DNA from 3 places in the Vibrio sp. KUL70 genome. Region 2 is predicted to be linked to each of the others. Evidence: predicted binding sites of a transcription regulator. Region 2 holds the regulator's gene; each other region holds the start of a gene.

Region 1 (7,619 bases), 460 kb from region 2:
CGATGCCGATATGGACGTGATCTCTATCTGCAACCTGACAGGTAATGTCATTCTTGAACGCCTTGGCACCGGCAATCGTGATGTACTCGCAGCGACGCTGGCTGAGTTTTTAGAGAAACTGGAACCGGCTGTTTAAGATGTACGTTGTAGAACTTCAATTCGAGTGTTTTGATAACACCACGATTAGCGCGGTCGATAAGGCCATTAACGGTTTGATGGATGCGCTGCGTTATAACGGGCAGGTATTGGGGCGTGAGTTTCCGGTTGTGATGGGTGAAGGCGAATTCTTTGTCCGTGTTGTTTGCCCTGAACAAGATAGCTTGCACCCAAGAAACCACTCAGATTTTGTGAAGGTTTGCTTTAACCGTCTGTCTGAAGCGAGCTTACTCGCGCCGAAAATGCGTATGCTTGGCCGTGATCTCAATTCTGAAGAGGCTGCCGAAGATGAAAAACCAAGTTGGCAGGTGCTTTACACCACTTATGTCCATACCTGCTCGCCATTGCGAAGCGGTGAGACATTATTGCCAATCCCGCTTTATCGCAATCCACCGACCTCCAATGGTGACCATAAAGCGGTGGTGAAATGGCAAACGGAGTGGCAGGCGTGTGATGAAATTCAGATGGCTGGTGGCTGTCGTGCTGAGCATGCAGCACTGCATGAAATTTGCGATGCTGACAGTGTGCTGTTCAAGCGCGGTTGGGATCTGCGAGGCCGTTTAGAGTACTTGTCAAAAGTACCGACATATTACTATCAGTATCGAGTCGGTGGTAAAAGTCTCGCAGATGAACAAGCCAGAAAGTGCCCGAAGTGTGGTGGTGAATGGCTGCTTGATGAACCGCTTCACGATATCTTCCATTTCAAATGCGACGACTGTCGTATCGTTTCTAATATGTCATGGGATCATATTAAGTAACTTTTTCAATTGGCTGGGGTGGAACGCCAATCGTAGTAAAGGTTAATCAAAGCTACCTATAAAAAAGGTTCATCGCGGCTTTCCGGGGAAAGCCGCTTTTATCTTCAAGAAGAAGTAGTCAGTATCTCGATAACCATATCCCATTCGCTTGATTAGCTTTATCTTGTTGTTTATCCCTTCAAGCGTGCAGGTATTTAACGGATAACTTGCCGATGCGATAACCCCGTGAAGATATGGTCTGAGTTTTCGTGCAAACTCTTTTAATGGCTTAATCCCACTCTCTTGCACTTGTTCCCACCACGCGTCCCAGAGCCCCTTAGCGTGCCCTTCTGATTCACAATACCAAAGTTCTTTGAGTTGTGCTCCGAGTATATAAGTGGTCATTAAGTCCTTATTGATATTCAATATTTCAGTAAGATAGCTTTCTTGGCGTGTATTTAAGTTGCCTCTATTTTTCAGCAGTACCCAGCGTGAACGCTTCACCCATTGCCTCGCTTTTTTGTCTTGCTTAAGTTTGTTAGCTTGGTCGACTCTAACTCTATCCATCACCTCGCGACCGAACTTAGCGATAACATGGAATAAGTCGTAAACGATTTTTGCGTTCGGACAGTGCGCTTGAACTTCAAGATCGAAAGCCGTATTCATGTCCATCGCGACGGCTTCGATATTTATCCCATGCTCGCCTAATTGCTCGAAGAACGGTCGTATGTCTTTGCGGCTACGACCTAATCCTATCCAAATGACTTGGTGAGTCTTAGCATCAGCGATGACCGTGGCATATCGATGTCCTTTAAAGATGGCGAACTCGTCCATGACGAGTTGCCTTAGGTCTTCCCATTTTATTGACGGTACAACTTGTCTAAGCCGGTGTTTATCTATCTCTTTAATTGTGTGCCAATGAACGCTCGTTAACTGGGAGATATGCTTAATAGGGAGAAGAGGTAATAGTTGTTCTATATAGCTTTTTAGGCGCTTCGTTATGCGAGCATAAGGCTCTAACCAAGATAGAGACTCTGTTTTTATGCCGCAGTCGCGACACTTAATCCTTCGAGTTTGAACGGAAAGTTCAACTGGAACACCGAGTAACATGGCATCCTTTACATGACGCCATTGATACTCATGGATAGCTTCGGCTTCAAGACCACAGAGGCATTTAGCTTCAGAGTTAGGTTTAAGAGTAAGGGTAATAAGTGTTGCTGTCTGGTGAGACTTTACTATTTGAAAGCCTTCCCAGAATGAAGATAGGAAAGTATGATTCGGCATGGAAACGGTAGTTTGTGTATGATTTTTGTTTGGCGACTAAACCATATCACTTACTACCGTTTTTGTTTTAAGTTCCCGCTAATCCGCGATGAACCATAAAAAAAGGGCTGACATCATGTCAGCCCTTCTTAATTGAGGTGCGCTCAAAGCGTGGATTACCAGCCTTTTACTACGCCGCCTTGGAAGATGTCAGATGCTGCGTTGTACACTTCTTCAGTTTGGTACGCTTTTACGAAGTTTTGAACGTTCTCTGCGTTTAGGTTCTCTTCACGTGACACAATTAGGTTTACGTATGGAGACTCTTTACCTTCAACGAACACACCATCTTTTTGTGGAGTTAGGTTGATAGAGCTTGCGTAAGTGGTGTTGATGATAGATAGCGCTACGTCATCCAGTGAACGTGGAAGTTGTGCTGCGTCTAGTTCAACAATAGTTAGGTTCTTTGGGTTACCTACGATGTCACGCACGGTTGCAAGAAGGCCAACACCGTCGCGAAGTTCTAGTAGACCTTGTTGCTCAAGAAGCAGTAGAGAACGACCTAGGTTTGTTGGATCGTTTGGTACCGCGATACGTGCACCGTCTTGAATCTCGTCAACAGAAGTCACTTGTTTAGAGTAACCTGCAATTGGGTAAACAAATGTGTTGCCCGCGATAGTAAGCTTGTAGCCACGATCAGCAACTTGCTGGTCTAGGTATGGCTTGTGCTGGAACGCGTTGATGTCGATTGAACCGTCATCTAATGCTGCGTTTGGTGTCACGTAGTCAGTAAAGGTGACAAGTTCAACGTCTAGACCGAACTTCTCTTTTGCAACTTTAGCCGCAACTTCTGCTACTTGAGCTTCTGCGCCTGCCATAACACCGACTTTAACTTTTGATGTGTCGATCTCTTTTTCGCCACAACCAGATAGCACGAGTGCTGATGCCGCGGCTGCGATAGCAAGTAAGCTTTTTAGACTGAATTTCATAATAATCTCCTTTTAATACATCTTTTTATCTGTGATCAACACGGCGAACAATCGAGTCACCAATGGATTGAATGATTTGAACTAGAACGATCAGCATCACCACAGTGACAGCCATAATCGTTACATCATAGCGGTGGAAGCCATAGCGAATCGCTACGTCACCGAGACCACCACCGCCCACGGTACCAGCCATTGCAGAGTAGCTCACTAGAGTGACTAGTGTGATGGTTACTGAATTGATAATAGTGGGTAACGCTTCAGGTAGCAGAACTTTTGTGATGATCTGCGTTGGTGTTGCGCCCATAGATTGTGCTGCTTCAACAAGCCCTGTTGGTACTTCTAATAGTGCTCCCTCAATAAGGCGAGCCACGAATGGGATTGCGCCAATAGTCAGAGGAACAATCGCTGCTGTTGTACCAATAAACGTACCGATCAGTAGTTTAGTCAGTGGGATGATAGCAACCATCAATACTAGGAAAGGTACAGAACGCCCGACGTTCACTATTGCGCCAAGAATTTTGTTTAGCTTGGTGTTTTCTAACAAACCCCCTTTTTTAGTGGTGTGCAGAATAACGCCAAGTGGAATACCTATAGCGAAACCGACGATGCCAGCTACTGCGACCATGTAGAGCGTTTCCCAAGTCGCGCCAAGTAGTAGGTTTCCGTTAAGACTTAACCAATCTGTGATTTCATTAAAGGACATAGCCAAGTACCTCTACTTTTACATTGTGTTCACGTAGGAATTCGATTGCTGCGTTGTCGTCTGCTTCTGTACCGAAAAGTTCAGCGACCATCATGCCGAACTTCACGCCACCGGCGTAATCGAGGTCGGAGCTTAAAATGCTAACGTCGATGTTGAACTTGCGTGCGATTTGAGTCATTAGCGGAGCATCAACGGTGGCGCCAGTAAACTCAAGACGGACCAGAGGGTAGCTACCTTCAACGCGCGTTGTTTGCAGCCTTACTTCGTAGTCTTCTGGAATAGAAAGATCGAGCGTTGAGCGAATGAATTGATGCGCCAGTTCTGTTTTAGGGTGAGCAAAAATGTCGCCAACAGTGCCTTTTTCTACCAGCTCACCACCTCCGATGATTGCCACTTCATGACAAATGCTTTTCACGACATCCATCTCGTGAGTAATCAATAGCATAGTGATATTTAGCTTGCGGTTGATCTCTTTAAGTAGCTCAAGGATAGATTGAGTCGTTGCCGGATCTAGTGCGCTGGTCGCTTCATCACACAGCAGAACTTTAGGATCAGACGCCAGTGCACGAGCAATCGCGACACGCTGTTTTTGACCACCACTTAGGTTTGATGGGTAGCTGTCGCGCTTATCTGCGAGGCCAACAAGCTCAAGCAGTTGGCTCACTTTCTCTTCGATGATTGCCTTGTCTGTGCCAGCAAGTTCTAGCGGCAGTGCCACATTATTGAATACGGTACGAGAAGAGAGCAGGTTAAAGTGTTGGAAAATCATACCGATGTTACGTCGTGCTTCACTCAACTCTGACTTGCTTAGCTTTGTGAGGTTGACGCCATCAACAATCACTTCACCTGAGGTAGGTGCCTCTAGCATGTTCACGCAGCGGATCAGCGTACTTTTACCTGCACCTGATGAGCCGATAACGCCAAAGATCTGACCTTGAGGGATGTGAAGATTGATGTCTATTAAGGCGTTGATCTCTTTCGCGCCTTGATAGAAAACCTTGTTGACTTGATTCACTTTAATCATAAATAAACCTGTAACGGTGAACAGAATAATATGTTGATAGTTTGTTCGATTTACAGACGATGCTATGGCGTTACGTGATCTAAGTCAATAGATATTTTTACGTCTAGACGTCTAAACGTAAAAATATCTATATCAAGCACTACAAATAGCAGGTGATGAAGCTACTAAAGCGTGCAATAATTAGTGATTAATAGAGAGTTGATTGAGAACCAAATTTTGTCAAAACCGGCTGTATTTTTAGATCGTGATGGCGTAATTAACGTTGACCACGGCTACGTGCATGATGAGCATGATTTCGAGTATATCGACGGCGTCTTTGAAGCAGCAAAAGCCTTCAAAGACATGGGATACCTTTTAGTATTGGTCACCAACCAGTCAGGTATCGCTCGTGGTATGTTTAGCGAAGACCGCTTTCTATCTTTAACTCAATGGATGGACTGGAATTTCGTCGACAATGGCGTAGAGTTAGATGGCATTTACTACTGCCCACATCATGCAGAGCACGGTATTGGCGAATATAAGCAAGATTGCGATTGTCGCAAGCCCAAGCCTGGAATGTTCATTTCGGCGCGTGACTTCTTGAAGATTGATATGGCGAAGTCAGTCATGATCGGCGACAAAGCGGAAGACATGATGGCAGCAGAAGCTGCAGGTGTTGGCACTAAGGTGCTCGTCAGAACGGGTAAACCGGTTACAGAAAAAGGTGAAGCCTTAGCGAGCGTAGTCCTCGATAGCATTGCAGACGTGCCTGCTTACCTGAAGCGTTAATTCAACAACAACAGCAGTTGGGTTGTTTTTTAATCGAAAGGGATGTTTATGAAGAGACAGTATACAGTTTGCCTATTTACATTGGCAGCACTGATGGGGTGTTCTCAATCTGAGGTGGTAGAGAAAGATATCTCCAGTGGTGAATACATGACTTACCAGTGCGAATCTGACCAAACATTTGATGTTGCTTACGGTGACGGGCAAGCGGTTCTTCGACTGCCTGATAACCAATATCGCCTTAAACACGTGGTGTCTGCTTCTGGTGCTAAGTATATTAGTGATGCCGAAACCACGGAACAGATGGACGCAATCACCCTGTTTACCAAAGGAGAACATGCTCGATTGGAACTTGGAAGAGTGACTTACCGCAACTGCCGTATCCAATAATCAATCAATAACGACAAGTCACGGAAAATCCGTTACTTGTCGTTTTTCTCTGAATAACTTTATAAGACTCGATGCAAAAAAAACTCACTATTCTTGATATCGCAAAGCTCTCAGGTGTTGGAAAATCAACGGTTTCCCGTGTTCTCACTAATGATCCTAAAGTGAAGCCAGAAACACGTGAAAGAGTAGAAAGAGTGATTCAGGAGTCGGGTTACACTCCCTCTAAATCAGCGCAATCGATGCGTGGCGGCAGCCAAAAAGTGGTTGGTGTGATCATCTCTCGTCTGGATTCTCCGTCTGAGAACAAGGCCGTAAGTACGATGCTCGAAGAGCTGTATCGCGCTGGTTATGATGTGGTGATCATGGAGAGTCTGTTCGATCGTGAGAAAGCCAATGAGCATCTTCAAGTCCTTAAGCAGCGTAATGTTGATGGCATTATTGTATTTGGCTTTACCGATTGTGACATCGAAGCCATCGAATCGTGGGAACACCGCGCAGTTGTGATTGCATTAGATACTGAGAACGTCACCTCGATTAACTACGATAACCAACAGGTGATTGGCAGTGCCCTCGCTTACTTGCAAGAGCAGGGCTTATCCGATATCGGCTTTATCGGTGTTGATCCTAGTGACAAATCGACGGGTGAATTACGTCTTAACGCCTACCTGAACTGGTGTAGTGACAACAACATTAAGCCAAACTACCAGACTGGTGCTCTGCATCATGAGAGTGCCTACCAACTGGTTGACCTAGTGCTTAGATCGACGACTCAAGCGATCGCTTGTGCGAGTGATACATTAGCACTGGGCGTGATAAAACGTCTGCAAGAGTTGCAACGTGAAGATGTGATGGTAACTGGGGTCGGTGGCAGTGATCTGCTTTCATTTTTATTCCCACGTGTATTTAGTATTGATCCTGGTTATCAATCTGCGGGTACTTTGGCTGCTAAGTTACTAATATCTCAATTACTTGGTCAAACTCCTATCTCTCATCATACCCAAAAGCCCATCGTTTAAGTCCTCATTTCTAGGGTGAGCTCGGTCTATTTACTAAACTGAAGAGTGTGATCTCATTCAATTAATGGGACTGTTCCCATTTTAATTCTATTATCATGCAGGCACTATAATTACCAAGTTGTGGGAATGTTCCCACTGATAATGAATTCAACTGAATTTGAGTGTAGAACGAAGAGAACCAGGGTGGGGTAGTATGGGTAAGATGGCGAAGCAAGACATTACGCGTCTTATTGAGTTAGTGGGTGGAAGTGACAATATCGCGAGTGTTAGTCACTGCTTAACTCGTTTACGTTTCGTATTGAATGACACAGACAAAGCGGACAAAACTGAGTTAGAGAAACTGAGCTTAGTAAAGGGGTGTTTTACCAACGCGGGTCAATTTCAAGTCGTGGTTGGTACTGAGGTCGATGAGGTCTACAAGTTACTGATTGAACAGACTGGCAAACAAGAGTCGTCGAAAGATGGGGCCAAGTTGGCTGCTCGTCAAAACATGAATGTGTTAGAGCGCGGTATTTCACACCTTGCCGAAATTTTTGTACCGCTGCTGCCTGCCATTATTACTGGTGGTCTTATTCTTGG
Region 2 (7,619 bases):
AATCTCGGGTCAGCACTATACACACCGGCCACATCACTCCAAATCGTCACGCGATCGACTTCCGCTAGTGCACCAATCACCGTCGCTGAGTAATCCGAACCATTACGACCTAAAAGCACCGTTTCACCCGCGCTGTTTTGCGCCATAAAGCCGGTAATCACGACACGGCAATGAGCGTGTTGCGCAAGAGACTCTTTAATCAATGCGTATGAACGAGCGCGATCCACCTCTGGCTGAGCACCCGCTTCGGCACGCAGAAAATCTCGTGCATCTTGCGCTACAGCTTGGAGATCACTCTGACATAAAAGCGCCGCTAGTAAGCGAGACGACCACACTTCACCATGACCTAGCACAGCCGCTTTTTGTGCCTCATTTAATGGCGCGGTTAATTCACCTAAAGCCGTAAACTCTCGTTGTAGAGTTGTGGTTAACTGCTCTGCTACTTCGCCCTCTAATAGTTCTGAAACCAACTCGAGTTGGAACTGACGCAGAGATTGCAGACACTCATGAGCCAAACGTCCATCTTTATCCAGCGCCTCTAAAAATTCGATCAATCGGTTCGTGGTTTTGCCTGCCGCAGACACCACTACCAAGTCTGTTTCGCTAGAGTACTCTTTGAGAATACTGACTACACGCTGATAGCACTCAGGGTTTGCCAAGCTGCTACCACCAAATTTATGCAATTGGCGAAAGTTAGCCATTACTTGTTCTCCCCGTTATCGATGAACTGCTGCGCTTTAGCAAAGGCTTGTTCAAGATCCGCAATCAAGTCTTCTGCATCTTCAAGGCCGACTGAGAGTCTCAGAAGCTGATGAGAAACACCCGCTTCCGCTAAAGCTTCTTCGCCCATTGCGCGGTGTGTCATTGAAGCGGGGTGACAGATCAAGCTCTCAACACCACCCAAAGACTCTGCCAATGAAAACAGCTCTAGCTCACCAACAAAGAGCTTAAGTGCCTCGAAAGAACCAGCAAATTCAAAGCTCAGCATAGACCCAAAACCGGACTGCTGCTTCTTAGCAATCTCATGACCTGGATGCTCAGGCAGGCTGGGGTGATAAATGGTATCAACCAAAGGTTGTTTCTGTAGCGCCGTTAGAATCTCACGAGAGCTCTCTTCATGCACACGCATACGCGCACCTAGTGTGCGAATACCACGTAGCGTCATGTAGCTGTCAAATGGTGTCCCCGTAGCACCAATGCAGTTCCCCCACCAAGCCAGCTCTTCAGCATGCTCTTCGGTCTTAGTAATCACTACGCCGCCGATCACATCTGAGTGTCCATTGATGTATTTAGTCGTTGAGTGGATAACGAAGTCAGCACCCAGCTCTAGAGGCTTTTGGAACACAGGAGTCAAGAAGGTATTATCCACCGCCACCTGAGCTCCCACCTCTTTCGCCTTACGGCAGGTTTCTGCAATGTCGACGACACGCACCAGTGGGTTTGATGGCGTTTCCAACAAGATCAATTTAGGCTTGAGTGCGATCGCTGCGTCGAATGCGGATTGATCCGATTGATCGACAAACAGCACCTTAAAGTCACCCTTTTGTGAGCGAGTATTGAAAAGTCGGTAAGTACCACCGTAGCAGTCGTGTGGTGCCACGATCAGATCATCACTACCAAGGAAAGCGGAAACCCAAAGGTTCAATGCAGAAGTACCACAGTTGGTCACAACTGCCCCCTTACCCGACTCCAATTCAAACAGGGCAGTCTCCAATAAGCCACGGTTTGGATTGCCTGAGCGAGTGTAATCATACTTAGGCACTTCACCAAAAGCGGGAAAACCGTAGTTAGTCGACAGATAAATAGGTGGAACAACGGCATGATGTTGAGTGTCTGACTCGATACCAGTACGTACGGCGATGGTTGCTGGTTTCCGGCTGCTCATAGGTGTTTCCTTACAGGTTTTGGCGTCTGAGAATCACAGCAGCTTGTCGGGGTTTGGCGGCTGTGTTAGATATATGTTATTCACTTTACTTTCATAAGAATGAGACGTCAACACTTCTAGACGTCTATATGTCTTTGCTTATGGCGGTAAATCCCGCTAAAATCCCCCCTATTAAATTAATCTAACAACTAAAGTGATGAAGGTACGCAATGGCCGACTGGAATGGTGAATACATAAGCCCATATGCTGAGCATGGAAAGAAAAGCGAACAAGTAAAGAAAATTACAGTTTCTATCCCTCTAAAGGTACTGAAAGTTCTAACTGACGAGCGTACCCGCCGCCAGATTAACAACCTGCGCCATGCAACAAACAGTGAGCTACTGTGTGAAGCCTTTCTGCATGCATATACTGGTCAGCCTCTACCAACAGATGAAGACCTACGTAAAGACCGCCCAGACGATATCCCAGCCGAAGTGAAAAAGCTGATGACAGAGATGGGTATCGAGTTCGAAGCGTTTGACGAAGAATAATCATAACTCAGTCACTACCTTCAACATTTGATTCGCTTCAGCTAAGCCATACCGATTGGTATTATTCATCTAACGTGAATTTCAGGCATAAAAAAACCGACTCCAGATGAGTCGGTTTTTTATTATTCTCTTCGCTCTACTAAACGACGATTACGCCATCCAGTCTCTATGCCATATAGTTTGCTGGCATCTCGATACGAGCCACACCTGAATCAACCGCCGCCTGAGCCACAGCTTTTGCCACGCGAGGCAATAGACGTGGGTCCATTGGCTTAGGAATAATGTAGCCTTTACCAAACTCAAGCGCTTCAGCACCTGCTGCTTTTAGTACATCTGCAGGTACTTCTTCTTTCGCGAGCTCACGAATCGCTTCCACTGCCGCTAGCTTCATTGCATCGTTGATTTCGCTTGCACGAACATCAAGAGCACCACGGAAGATGAATGGGAAACACAGAACGTTGTTGACTTGGTTCGGGTAATCACTACGGCCAGTACCCATGATAAGGTCGCTACGAACTTCGTGAGCAAGCTCAGGCTTGATTTCTGGATCTGGGTTAGAACACGCGAATACGATCGGCTTGTCAGCCATTAGCTTCAATGATTCTGCTGGTAGAAGGTTAGGACCTGATACACCTAGGAATAGGTCTGCACCTTCAATCACATCTTCTAGAGTACGCTTGTCAGTGTTGTTCGCGAACAGTTGCTTGTATTCGTTCAGATCGTCACGACGAGTGTGAATCACACCTTTGCGGTCTAGCATGTAGATCTTCTCACGCTGCGCGCCACACTTGATCAGCAGTTCCATACATGCAACTGCCGCTGCACCTGCACCCAAACAAACAATCTTACACTCTTCCAGCTTCTTACCTTGAAGCTCAATCGCATTCAACATACCCGCAGCTGTTACGATCGCAGTACCGTGCTGGTCATCGTGGAATACAGGAACATCACAACGCTCGATTAGACGGCGTTCAATTTCAAAACAGTCTGGTGCTTTGATGTCTTCTAGGTTGATGCCACCGAATGTATCGGCAATATTCGCTACTGTATCTACGAACTCATCGATTGTGCGGTGTTTTACTTCAATATCGATAGAATCTAAACCTGCAAAACGCTTAAACAGGAGCGCTTTACCTTCCATTACTGGTTTAGAAGCAATAGGACCTAGGTTACCTAGGCCAAGAATCGCCGTACCGTTAGAGATAACTGCAACCATGTTGCCTTTACCTGTGTACTTGTAAACGTTATCCACGTTCTGTGCGATTTCACGAACTGGCTCAGCCACACCTGGGCTGTAAGCAAGGGCCAGATCTTCTGCAGAATTTGCAGATTTTGTCAGTTCAACGGCAATTTTACCAGGAATTGGGAACTCATGATAATCAAGAGCTTGCTGACGGAATTGTTCTTGAGGTGATAGTTCTTCAGATTGAGGTTGGAGAGTGTCATCAGACATGGGTGTAGGTTTCCTAGAGTATTATTATTGGGGGAATCCGTTTTATATTAATGGATGTACTTCAAAGTTCCTAGGTGGTAAAGCCCCCTGTCTCACTAAAAAACGAGAATTCACTACTAATAAGACCAGTGCCCAGTTGAAATTACTAAATGCCAGATAACAAAAAAGGACACCGAAGTGTCCTTTTTCATGTCTACCAAGCGAGAATTACTTCTTGCTAGATAGAGCACCGAAACGCTTGTTGAAGCGATCTACACGGCCGCCTGTATCAACGATACGTTGCTTACCAGTGTAGAATGGGTGACATTTGTCACATACGTCTAGGTGGATAGACTCTTTACCTAGAGTAGAGTTGAATTCAAATGTGTTGCCGCAAGAGCAAGTAGCTGCTACAGCTTTGTATTCTGGGTGGATTCCAGCTTTCATGGGATAACCTCAAGTAGGCCGTGTCGCTATACGATTCTAAGCCGCACACCACACGTAGTTTAAAAAGAAATAAAGACACCGCACCTCACGAAAACGTGATGAAGCCATACCTTTAAGGCGCAGTATAGTAATGAATCTGTTAGGTAGGATCAACCAGTTTGGATGATTTTTTCGCCACTATTGCAGGATTTCTTCTTACTATTGCCTTTTTATGCTTTGCGTAGCGCCATCACCGACTTTAGCAAACAAACTGCTTCTCGAATTTAGTGCCCTTATCCTTTAGACTGGTTGCCCTGCACTCTCCAGAATTAACAAGCGAATTTATGCGTCCAACAATTGCCCGAGTGGCTCTGCCAGTCCCTTTAGATAAACAGTTTGACTACAAAATCCCAGGTCATTTGTTTCCTATTATTGGTGGACGCGTCTCGGTCCCGTTTGGTCGTCAAACTCTGACTGGTATTGTCACGGCTCTGGTCAATGAGTCTGAGTTTGAATTTGACAAACTTAAGTCGATTAAGGCTCTACTCGACAATCAACCTGTATGGCCTGACTCGGTCTATTCCTTGTTAGTATGGTGCAGCCAGTTCTATCAGTATCCATTAGGTGAAACCTTTGCTAACGCCCTGCCAAGCGCATTGCGTAAAGGTAAACCCGCAGACTTCGCGACACTGGTCGAGTGGCAAATCACACCACAAGGTAAAGATCAGTTGATGCAAGGCTTTGGACGCGCAGTCAAACAAGCCAAAGTCATGCACTTGCTTGAAAATGGCCCTGTTCCACATCAAGAGTTTATTGACCAAGAGATCTCAAGCTCGGTACTCAAAACCCTGGAAGAGAAAGGCTGGATAGAGTCTCGCGAGAAAAAGCCGACCCGTTATGCATGGCCAAGCGATCTTGAAAACGACCAAGACAAACCAAAGCTTAATGAAGAGCAGGCGATCGCGATTGCGACGGTGAATAGCCAAACCGAGTTCGGTTGTTTCCTATTAGAAGGTGTTACTGGTTCGGGCAAAACCGAAGTTTACTTAAATATGATTAAACCGGTGCTAGAACAAGGCAAACAAGCCCTGGTTCTGGTTCCAGAAATCGGCCTGACCCCGCAAACCATCAACCGCTTTAAAAAACGCTTTAACGTACCTATTGAAGTGGTGCACTCGGGGTTAAATGACTCTGAACGCCTAAACGCATGGCTATCTGCTCGAGATAAGATTGCGGGCATTGTGATTGGCACTCGTTCGGCTCTATTTACGCCGTTTGCTGACCTCGGCATCATTATTGTCGACGAAGAGCATGACGCGTCATATAAGCAACAAGACAGCCTGCGTTACCATGCGCGTGATGTTGCTATCATGCGCGCTCACAAAGCACAGATTCCCATTGTGCTTGGCTCTGCAACGCCTGCATTTGAAACTCTACACAATGCACAAATTGGTAAGTATGGCCATCTAACGCTGAGCTCACGTGCAGGTGCAGCCGTTCCGACCACCAACAAGGTGCTCGATGTTAAGGGGGAGTATCTTGAGAGTGGCCTTTCAGCGCCTTTGATTGCTGAGATGCAAAGACATCTCAAATCCGGCAACCAGGTGATGCTGTTCTTAAATCGTCGCGGCTTCTCTCCAGCATTGATGTGTCATGACTGTGGCTGGACGGCAGAGTGTAAACGCTGTGACGCCTACTACACCTATCATCAATACAGTAATGAGATGCGCTGTCACCACTGTGGCTCTCAGCAACATATTATTCATCATTGCCAAGGGTGTGGCTCAGCCAATCTGGTTACCGTAGGTGTCGGCACCGAGCAGCTCGAAACACAACTTGGTCAACTGTTCCCTGAATACAAAACCATACGTATTGACCGTGATAGCACCCGTCGCAAGGGCAGCCTAGAGAGTGCCTTAGAGTCGATTCGCCGCGGAGAGTACCAGATTCTGATCGGCACTCAGATGCTTGCCAAGGGGCACCACTTTCCCGATGTCACTCTAGTCGCGCTGCTCGACGTCGATGGTTCGCTTTATAGCAGTGACTTTCGGGCCTCAGAACGCCTAGCTCAACTGTTCATTCAAGTCGCAGGCCGTGCTGGACGAGCAAGTAAGCCTGGTGAAGTGATTCTGCAGACTCACCACCCAGAACATGGGTTGCTGCAGGCGTTGCTACATAAAGATTACAACCACTTTGCTCAGACTGCTCTCGCCGAGCGTAAACAGGCGATGCTGCCGCCCTATACTTTTATGACGCTATTTCGTGCGGAAGCCAATGACCCACATCTTGTTGAAGAGTTCTTAAGGCAGGTGCGTCACACCTTAGAATCGCACCCACTGTTTGATCAGTTCTGTATGGTGCTTGGTCCTACTCCAGCGCCACTGGCTAAACGTGCAGGAAAATCACGTTGGCAGTTGATTTTGCAAACCCAAACTCGCTCACTTATGCAGAAATTACTCATGAGTGCAAAACCTGCGATAAATATGTTGCCACTCGCAAAAAAGGTACGTTGGTCGCTCGACATCGAGCCACAAGATCTCAGTTAAACCATACTCGCTTAAAATTACTGATAAGTTTATTCACGGAAATTTCATATTTATCGTGATCAGATTCACACTAGTCATGTGATTTTTGTTAATCTAGCCGTAACTTTGTATTGGCTAAACACATAAAATATTGCAATAAAAAAAGTGTTAGCAACACTTTCATAATATCAATCAATTATATAATTATTCACGCCTTAGTCAGAGGCAATAAAGGAATTAGAGAGGGTTTATTTTATGGCGACAATGAAGGATGTTGCCCAGTTGGCAGGTGTATCAACAGCGACAGTATCGCGAGCGCTGATGAACCCTGAAAAAGTATCGGTGACGACTCGAAAGCGAGTTGAAACAGCGGTACTCGAAGCTGGATACTCACCCAACACTTTAGCTAGAAACTTACGTCGCAACGAATCTAAAACCATCATCACCATCGTTCCTGATATCTGTGATCCCTACTTCGCTGAAATCATTCGCGGTATTGAAGACGCTGCCGTTGAAAACGACTACTTGGTGCTTCTAGGTGATAGCGGACAACAGAAAAAGCGGGAGAGCTCGTTCGTAAACTTGGTCTTCACCAAGCAAGCTGACGGTATGCTACTGCTCGGAACTGACCACCCATTTGACGTCAGCAAGGCAGAGCAGAAAAACCTGCCACCAATGGTTATGGCGTGTGAATTCGCTCCAGAGCTTGAGCTACCAACGGTACATATCGATAACCTGACCTCGGCATTTGAAGCGGTGAACTACCTAGCTCAGTTGGGTCATAAGCGTATTGCTCAGATCTCAGGCCCGACATCAGCAAC
Region 3 (7,619 bases), 590 kb from region 2:
AATCAGAGAAGAAAGAATTTGCTTGGCGACCATAGCGTTGTGGACCCACCTGATTCCATGCCGAACTCAGAAGTGAAACGCAATAGCGCCGATGGTAGTGTGGGGCTTCCCCATGTGAGAGTAGGACATCGCCAGGCTTTAAATTATGGACACTTGCTTAAAGCAAGTAAGCCACTGCGGAGTGGTAGTTCAGTTGGTTAGAATACCGGCCTGTCACGCCGGGGGTCGCGGGTTCGAGTCCCGTCCACTCCGCCACTTATTCGAGAGCCTCGCCTAGTGTGAGGTTTTTTCGAATCTATAATATTGAAACTTTAAGGGTATAAGCTCCAACTGGTAAAACAGTTGATTCCTCAAAGTTTGCAAGATGGCGCGTGTTGGGAGTTTAAATCTCCTAATCCATCGAAAATTTGATTACCAATTTTAGGGGTGTAGCTCCAATTGGCAGAGCAGCGGATTCCAAATCCGCGTGTTGGGAGTTCGAATCTCTCCACCCCTGCCATATCCAAGGCTCTAGTCGAAAGACTAGAGCCTTTTTATTTGGCGGAAGAAAAGAGCAGCGGATTCTGCCACTACCAAAAGCGCACGTGTTGGGAGTTGGAGTGCCAGCCCAGTCGACTCTCTCCACCCCTGCCATCTTTAAGGCCTCAGTTGAAAGACTGAGGCTTTTTCATAGCTATCGTTCAATAAATTCAAACTACCCATACTGCTCTTCCCCATTTCCCTATTCAACGATTCCTCTATACTTTCCTAACCTGTTTTTCGGTTCATATCAGGTCGGATGGGGGAAGGGAGAAATCGACTGGGGATACTACCTATCGCTTGGTAGGGAACACGATCACGTTATCTTGTATAGATTCTGGTTGTTTCTGTAGATCCCACTCTTCGTGATCTGTACTCATCTCTATGGACATAGGCGAGCCGGACATAGCCCGCTTAAGTTCACGTATACGCTCAGAGACATCCTTAATCTGTTTCTCATCGTAATCACAGTAGTTTCTTAACCAATGGAACAGCATCTGATTCGCAGGATAGATCATGTCCTTAAGCCCTTTATACTGTCTCAGCATACTGTTCATGTCAGCATCAAAGCACATCACTTGCTCGGTATCAGGTAAGCAACCAGAATTATCAGCGGTATCCTTAAAGAACCAGGCTATTTCGTTGATATGTGATTGCATGCTTCTATCTGAGCGACTAAAGAAACGGTATTCGCTGTTTGCTGCCAAGAAGTTATTCAGCATAGGCTCAAAGGTATCGTCATTCATGATCATCAGATCTTCACCGAAGTACTGAACCAAGTTAGCTATGCGCTCAATGAAGTCGGTTAGAAACCGTTGGTACTCACCCTTCTTAAGATCAACGAAGGTCATCACATACCGCGTATCTTTCTCAATAGCGAAGATGATGGGTTTACGTTGAACTCGGACTACATGCACCAACCACTCACAGAGCTCTTTTGGAGTACTGCCATCATTTTCTTTCAAGTAATCAGTATCATCAGCTATTAACTTGCATGGAGCAGAGGCTATTGGTGAGAACTCTCTTCCTTTTCGAGTCACGGTGAAGAAATCACTAGCTGCTTTAGTACAGTTGAAAATTAACATGATTCTCTATTTTAGTTGCTTAATTTGTACCAGATTAAAGATCATTTGAATAAATGCCAACTACAGACAATGTGTAAACGACTATGGAGCATGAATTCTGTTAGTAGTATTTGGTATCATGCTTGTCGCTGACATCGTTAATTACATCCAACGATAAACGACCTCGCAATCTACAAAGGCTTAGTTTGGACTGGAGGGGAAGATTTTGATAGGAACGGTATAGAGGCTACTTAGGAGGCAGCCTCTATGTAGGGTAGGAGTGTTATTTGTTTAACTCTTTTTCTGCTAGCTTAGCTTTCTCAATCATTGGTGTAATCGTTGAGCCTTGAATTAAGATTGAGAACACCACAACTGAGTATGTCATGACTAGAATGATCTCTTTTACATCAATCAGTTTGTCTTCGATGACCCAGATACCTGATGGGATAGATAGAGCCATTGCAAGTGCTAAGCCACCACGTAATCCACCCCACGTGAGGATGTTAACTGAGCACGGGTTATAGCTTCTAAAGCGCTTAAAGCCAATGTATGACAAAAATACACTGAGGTAACGCGCTCCTAGTACTAACGGTACAGAGAAAGCCATTAAGATCCAGTCTTCTTTATGGAATTCAAAAAGCAGCATCGACATACCGATCAGTAGGAATAGCACGCCATTTAGAAACTCATCGATGAGCTCCCAGAAGTGGTCTAAGTGATCTTCACTCTCTTTTGAGAAACCGATAAAGCGTGTCCAGTTGCCAATCATAATACCTGATACGACCATAGCTAATGGGCCCGATACATGAAGCACTTCTGCAAACGCGTATCCGGCGGTTGGGATACCAATCGTTAGTAACAACTCCATAGAGTGATCGTCAGTATTGCTGATTAAGTAGTGGAATATAAGCCCCAATACGAAACCATAAACAATCCCACCAATCGCTTCTTGAATAAATAGCATCGTTACGCTGCCCACTGTTGGAGCTTCGCTACCAAATGCGATAGTAAACAGAGTGACAAAGATAACCAGACCGAAACCATCATTGAACAGTGACTCACCTTCAATTTGGGTTGAAATACGTTTTGGGGCATTGAGTTTCTTAACAATCGCTAAGACTGCAATCGGGTCAGTCGGAGAGATAAGAGATCCAAACAGTAAGCAGTAGATAAGATCAAACTGAATGCCGATAACTTGGCAAAATCCGTAAAGCGCAAACCCAATGAAAAAAGTCGAAAATAGAGTTGCCCCTAACGCGAGCACAGTAATTTCCCATTTCTGATCTTTGAGGTTAGGGAGTTTAATCCCTAGCCCACCTGCAAATAGTAGGAAACCTAAAATCCCTTTGAGTAGAAAATCTTCGAAGTTGATACTCGCCACTGTCTCTGAAGCGATCTCAGACAGCTGAAACCAATCGTTTTGACCAGCAATCAGGATAATTAGTGAAAGCATCATCGAACCAGCAGTAATAGCGATTGTGGTTTGCATCTTTCCTATCTTGCTGTTTACAAACGCTATCAACATAGCGGCTGCAGATAAAAAGCAAAGTGTGTAGTAGACCGACATTGGATTTCCGATATGTAACAAAATATGAAAATGAATTTTCGTCCTCTATCGCTCAAATAGCAAACGGTTTTTTGTCATAGATTAGTTATCAATTTCTCCGTTTAGACGTCTAGACTCCTTTTTAATGTGTGATAGGATGGAGTGATAATTAAAGGAATGAGGCTGTACTGTGGGAAGTAATGTAAAGCAACAGATCGAAGCTCAGTTAGAGCAACGAATTCTATTGATCGATGGTGGTATGGGCACCATGATCCAGAATTATAAACTGGAAGAGCAGGACTATCGAGGTGAGCGCTTTGCCAATTGGCATAGTGATCTTAAAGGCAATAACGACCTTTTGGTGCTTACTCAACCTCAGCTTATTAAGGACATACATTCGGCTTACTTAGAAGCTGGCGCAGACATCCTTGAAACCAATACCTTTAACGCAACTACCATTGCGATGGCTGACTATGATATGGAAAGCCTCAGTGAAGAGATTAACTTTGCTGCTGCTAAGTTGGCGCGTGAAGCTGCCGATGAGTGGACTGCAAAAACACCTGACAAGCCTCGTTACGTAGCTGGCGTGCTTGGCCCAACGAACCGTACTTGTTCGATTTCCCCTGATGTAAATGACCCTGGCTATCGAAATGTTAGCTTTGATGAGTTAGTGGAGGCTTACTCCGAATCAACTCGAGCGCTGATTAAAGGTGGTTCTGATCTGATCCTGATTGAGACCATTTTCGATACTCTAAATGCTAAGGCTTGTGCATTTGCCGTTGATACTGTGTTCGAGGAGTTAGGGATTACTCTTCCAGTCATGATCTCAGGTACTATCACAGACGCATCAGGTCGAACGCTTTCCGGTCAAACAACAGAAGCTTTCTACAATTCATTGCGTCACGTTCGCCCACTGTCCTTTGGCTTGAACTGTGCCCTTGGGCCTGATGAACTACGTCCTTATGTCGATGAGCTTTCTCGCATTTCAGAAACCTTTGTTTCAGTTCACCCTAATGCTGGTCTTCCTAACGCATTTGGTGAATACGATCTCTCTCCTGAAGATATGGCCTCTCATGTAAAAGAGTGGGCGGAGAGCGGCTTCCTAAATCTAATCGGTGGTTGTTGTGGTACCACTCCAGAACATATTCGCCATATGGCTAATGTGGTCGACAACGTTAAGCCGCGTGCTTTACCTGAGTTAGCTGTTTCATGCCGCCTATCAGGGTTAGAGCCCCTCACTATCGAAAAAGATACCTTGTTCGTCAATGTTGGTGAGCGTACCAACGTGACTGGCTCTGCTCGATTTAAGCGTCTAATTAAAGAAGAGCTTTATGACGAGGCTCTGGAAGTTGCTCGTCAACAAGTTGAGAATGGCGCACAAATCATCGATATCAACATGGACGAAGGCATGCTAGACGCTGAGGCGTGCATGGTGCGTTTCTTAAATCTATGTGCGTCTGAACCTGAAATCTCTAAAGTGCCTATTATGGTCGACTCCTCGAAATGGGAAGTCATCGAAGCCGGCCTGAAATGTATTCAAGGTAAGGGCATCGTTAACTCGATCTCCTTGAAAGAAGGTAAAGAGAAATTTGTTGAGCAAGCTAAGCTGATTCGCCGTTATGGTGCTGCGGTTATCGTGATGGCTTTTGACGAAGTCGGTCAAGCAGAAACCCGTCAGCGTAAGCTAGAGATTTGTACTAACGCATACAATATCTTGGTGGATGAAGTTGGTTTCCCGCCGGAAGATATTATCTTCGACCCGAACATCTTTGCTGTTGCGACCGGTATTGAAGAGCACAACAACTACGCGGTTGATTTCATTGACGCGGTAGCAGACATCAAACGCGACCTTCCATATGCGATGATTTCGGGTGGTGTATCTAACGTATCGTTCTCTTTCCGTGGTAACAACTACGTACGAGAAGCGATTCACGCGGTATTCCTATATCACTGTTTCAAAAACGGTATGGACATGGGGATCGTTAATGCAGGTCAGCTTGAAATTTACGATAACGTCCCGGATAAACTGCGTGAAGCGGTAGAAGATGTAGTACTTAACCGTCGTGATGACTCGACTGAAAGATTACTGGATATCGCTGCGGAATACGCTAATAAAGGTGTCGGTAAAGAGGAAGATGCTTCTGCACTCGAGTGGCGTACTTGGTCGGTTGAGAAGCGTTTAGAGCATGCACTGGTTAAAGGTATCACTGAGTTTATCGTCGAAGATACTGAAGAAGCTCGTTTGAATGCCAGTAAACCACTAGAGGTCATTGAAGGCCCTCTAATGGATGGTATGAACGTGGTGGGTGATCTGTTTGGTGAAGGTAAGATGTTCCTTCCTCAAGTAGTAAAGTCTGCACGTGTAATGAAACAAGCGGTTGCGCATTTAGAGCCTTACATCAACGCATCTAAACAAGCAGGTTCTTCAAACGGTAAGATCTTGCTCGCTACCGTAAAAGGCGATGTTCACGATATCGGTAAGAACATTGTGGGCGTGGTACTGCAGTGTAATAACTACGAGATTATTGACCTTGGGGTGATGGTTCCTTGTGAACAGATTCTAAAAGTCGCTAAAGAAGAGAATGTCGACATTATCGGTTTATCTGGCCTAATTACTCCATCACTGGATGAGATGGTACATGTCGCTAAAGAGATGGAGCGTTTGGATTTCGACTTGCCACTTTTGATTGGTGGTGCGACAACTTCTAAAGCACATACTGCCGTTAAGATCGAACAGAACTACAAGAACCCAGTGGTGTATGTAAACAACGCATCACGAGCGGTTGGGGTATGTACTTCTCTATTATCTGATGAGCTTCGCCCGGCGTTTGTTGAGAAGCTAGATTTGGACTACGAGCGTGTCCGCGATCAGCACAATCGCAAGAAGCCTCGCACTAAGCCGGTAACGTTAGAGCAAGCTCGAGCGAATAAAGTGGCTATTGATTGGGAAAGCTATACGCCGCCAGCTCCAGCTAAGCCGGGTGTGCATGTTTATGATGACTTTGATGTAGCAACCTTGCGTCGTTACATTGATTGGACTCCGTTCTTCATGACTTGGTCACTAGTGGGCAAATACCCTGCCATTCTTGAACATGAGGAAGTGGGCGAAGAGGCAAAGCGTCTATTTAAAGACGCCAATGACCTGCTTGATCGAGTTGAACGTGAGGGCTTACTTAAAGCTCGTGGTATGTGTGCGCTGTTCCCTGCGGCAAGCGTTGGTGATGATATTGAAGTTTATACTGATGAATCACGCACTGAGGTGGCTAAGGTTCTTCATAACCTACGTCAGCAAACAGAAAAGCCAAGAGGTTTTAACTACTGTCTGTCTGATTACATTGCACCAAAAGAGTCAGGTAAGAAAGATTGGATCGGTGCCTTTGCCGTAACAGGTGGCATTGGAGAGCGTGAGCTTGCTGATGAATACAAAGCGGCGGGCGATGACTACAATGCCATCATGATTCAAGCGGTCGCTGACCGACTTGCTGAAGCATTTGCCGAGTACTTACATGAGCAAGTACGTAAAGATATCTGGGGCTACTCCGCCGATGAAAACCTATCGAATGATGAGTTGATTCGTGAGAAGTACCAAGGTATTCGTCCAGCACCGGGTTATCCTGCATGTCCTGAGCATACAGAAAAAGGCTCATTGTGGGAGCTACTGAAAGTGGAAGAGACGATCGATATGTCTTTGACGAGCAGTTACGCGATGTGGCCAGGTGCATCAGTATCGGGTTGGTATTTCTCTCACCCTGATTCACGTTACTTTGCCATTGCTCAGATTCAGCAAGATCAAGTAGATAGCTACGCTGATCGCAAGGGCTGGGATGCGCTGGAAGCTGAGAAGTGGTTAGGTCCAAACATTAACTAAGATCGACTAGAAAGTGAAAGGGTTGCCATTGCGCAACCCTTTTTTGTATCTGTTTGAATGTATTACTCTTGCTCAAACAACTCTTGGTGGAGTTTCTGAATTGCCGAGCGAGAAACTGACTCATGCACAAGGAAACAAAGGTTGTGTGGGCTTGCTCCGTAGCAGATCATACGCAAGTTAAAGTCTTCAAGAGTGCTGAATACCTGTTTTGCATAGCCTTTGCTCTCACTCATATTGTTACCGATAAGTGCCACAAGGCATAGGTTGTGTTCAACTTCTACTGTACATAGCTCTTCAAGCTCTTTGCGTACAACTTCAGGCAATTCCGGAGCACCACCAGAAGTGTCTGTCTGATCGAGCGTCAGAGAGACACTGATCTCTGACGTTGTAATAAGATCGACAGAGATCTTATGCTTAGCGAGGATTTCAAATACTTTTGCTAGGAAGCCGTATGCGTGGAACATGTTCGCACTGCGCAGTGTGACCATAGTTTGGTTACAACGAAGGGCAAGAGCTCTGAACAGTGGCGAACTCTCAACTTGTTGACGAATCCAAGTACCGCCTTTTTCAGGTTCTTTAGATGACCCGACAAAGACAGGAATTTTATGACGTAGCGCTGGCA

What was found. The regulator MetJ, encoded in region 2, represses methionine synthesis genes. The targets are predictions, from matches to a motif close to TTAGACNTNTANANGTCTAA.
Region 1: the regulator MetJ is predicted to act here: its motif matches at 4,965-4,984, upstream of metN (methionine ABC transporter ATP-binding protein MetN).
Region 3: the regulator MetJ is predicted to act here: its motif matches at 3,252-3,271, upstream of metH (methionine synthase).

The regions. Positions count from the first base shown of each region.
Region 1 is NZ_AP045834.1:2,370,076-2,377,694, reverse strand. It holds gene syd (SecY-interacting protein) at 1-136, shown strand, start outside; gene AC6I7V_RS10475 (Zn-ribbon-containing protein) at 138-914, shown strand; gene AC6I7V_RS10470 (ISL3 family transposase) at 984-2,177, opposite strand; gene metQ (methionine ABC transporter substrate-binding lipoprotein MetQ) at 2,333-3,142, opposite strand; gene AC6I7V_RS10460 (methionine ABC transporter permease) at 3,168-3,845, opposite strand; gene metN (methionine ABC transporter ATP-binding protein MetN) at 3,835-4,869, opposite strand; gene gmhB (D-glycero-beta-D-manno-heptose 1,7-bisphosphate 7-phosphatase) at 5,086-5,637, shown strand; gene AC6I7V_RS10445 (MliC family protein) at 5,686-6,024, shown strand; gene treR (trehalose operon repressor TreR) at 6,096-7,040, shown strand; gene treB (PTS trehalose transporter subunit IIBC) at 7,234-7,619, shown strand, end outside.
Region 2 is NZ_AP045834.1:2,828,320-2,835,938, forward strand. It holds gene AC6I7V_RS12725 (bifunctional aspartate kinase/homoserine dehydrogenase II) at 1-701, opposite strand, end outside; gene AC6I7V_RS12730 (O-succinylhomoserine (thiol)-lyase) at 701-1,885, opposite strand; gene metJ (met regulon transcriptional regulator MetJ) at 2,095-2,415, shown strand; gene AC6I7V_RS12740 (malic enzyme-like NAD(P)-binding protein) at 2,582-3,868, opposite strand; gene rpmE (50S ribosomal protein L31) at 4,076-4,294, opposite strand; gene priA (primosomal protein N') at 4,618-6,819, shown strand; gene cytR (DNA-binding transcriptional regulator CytR) at 7,054-7,619, shown strand, end outside.
Region 3 is NZ_AP045834.1:297,012-304,630, forward strand. It holds rRNA gene rrf (5S ribosomal RNA) at 22-137, shown strand; tRNA gene AC6I7V_RS01415 (tRNA-Asp) at 179-255, shown strand; tRNA gene AC6I7V_RS01420 (tRNA-Trp) at 423-499, shown strand; gene AC6I7V_RS01425 (DUF6933 domain-containing protein) at 813-1,604, opposite strand; gene AC6I7V_RS01430 (cation:proton antiporter) at 1,867-3,150, opposite strand; gene metH (methionine synthase) at 3,320-6,997, shown strand; gene lysC (lysine-sensitive aspartokinase 3) at 7,060-7,619, opposite strand, start outside.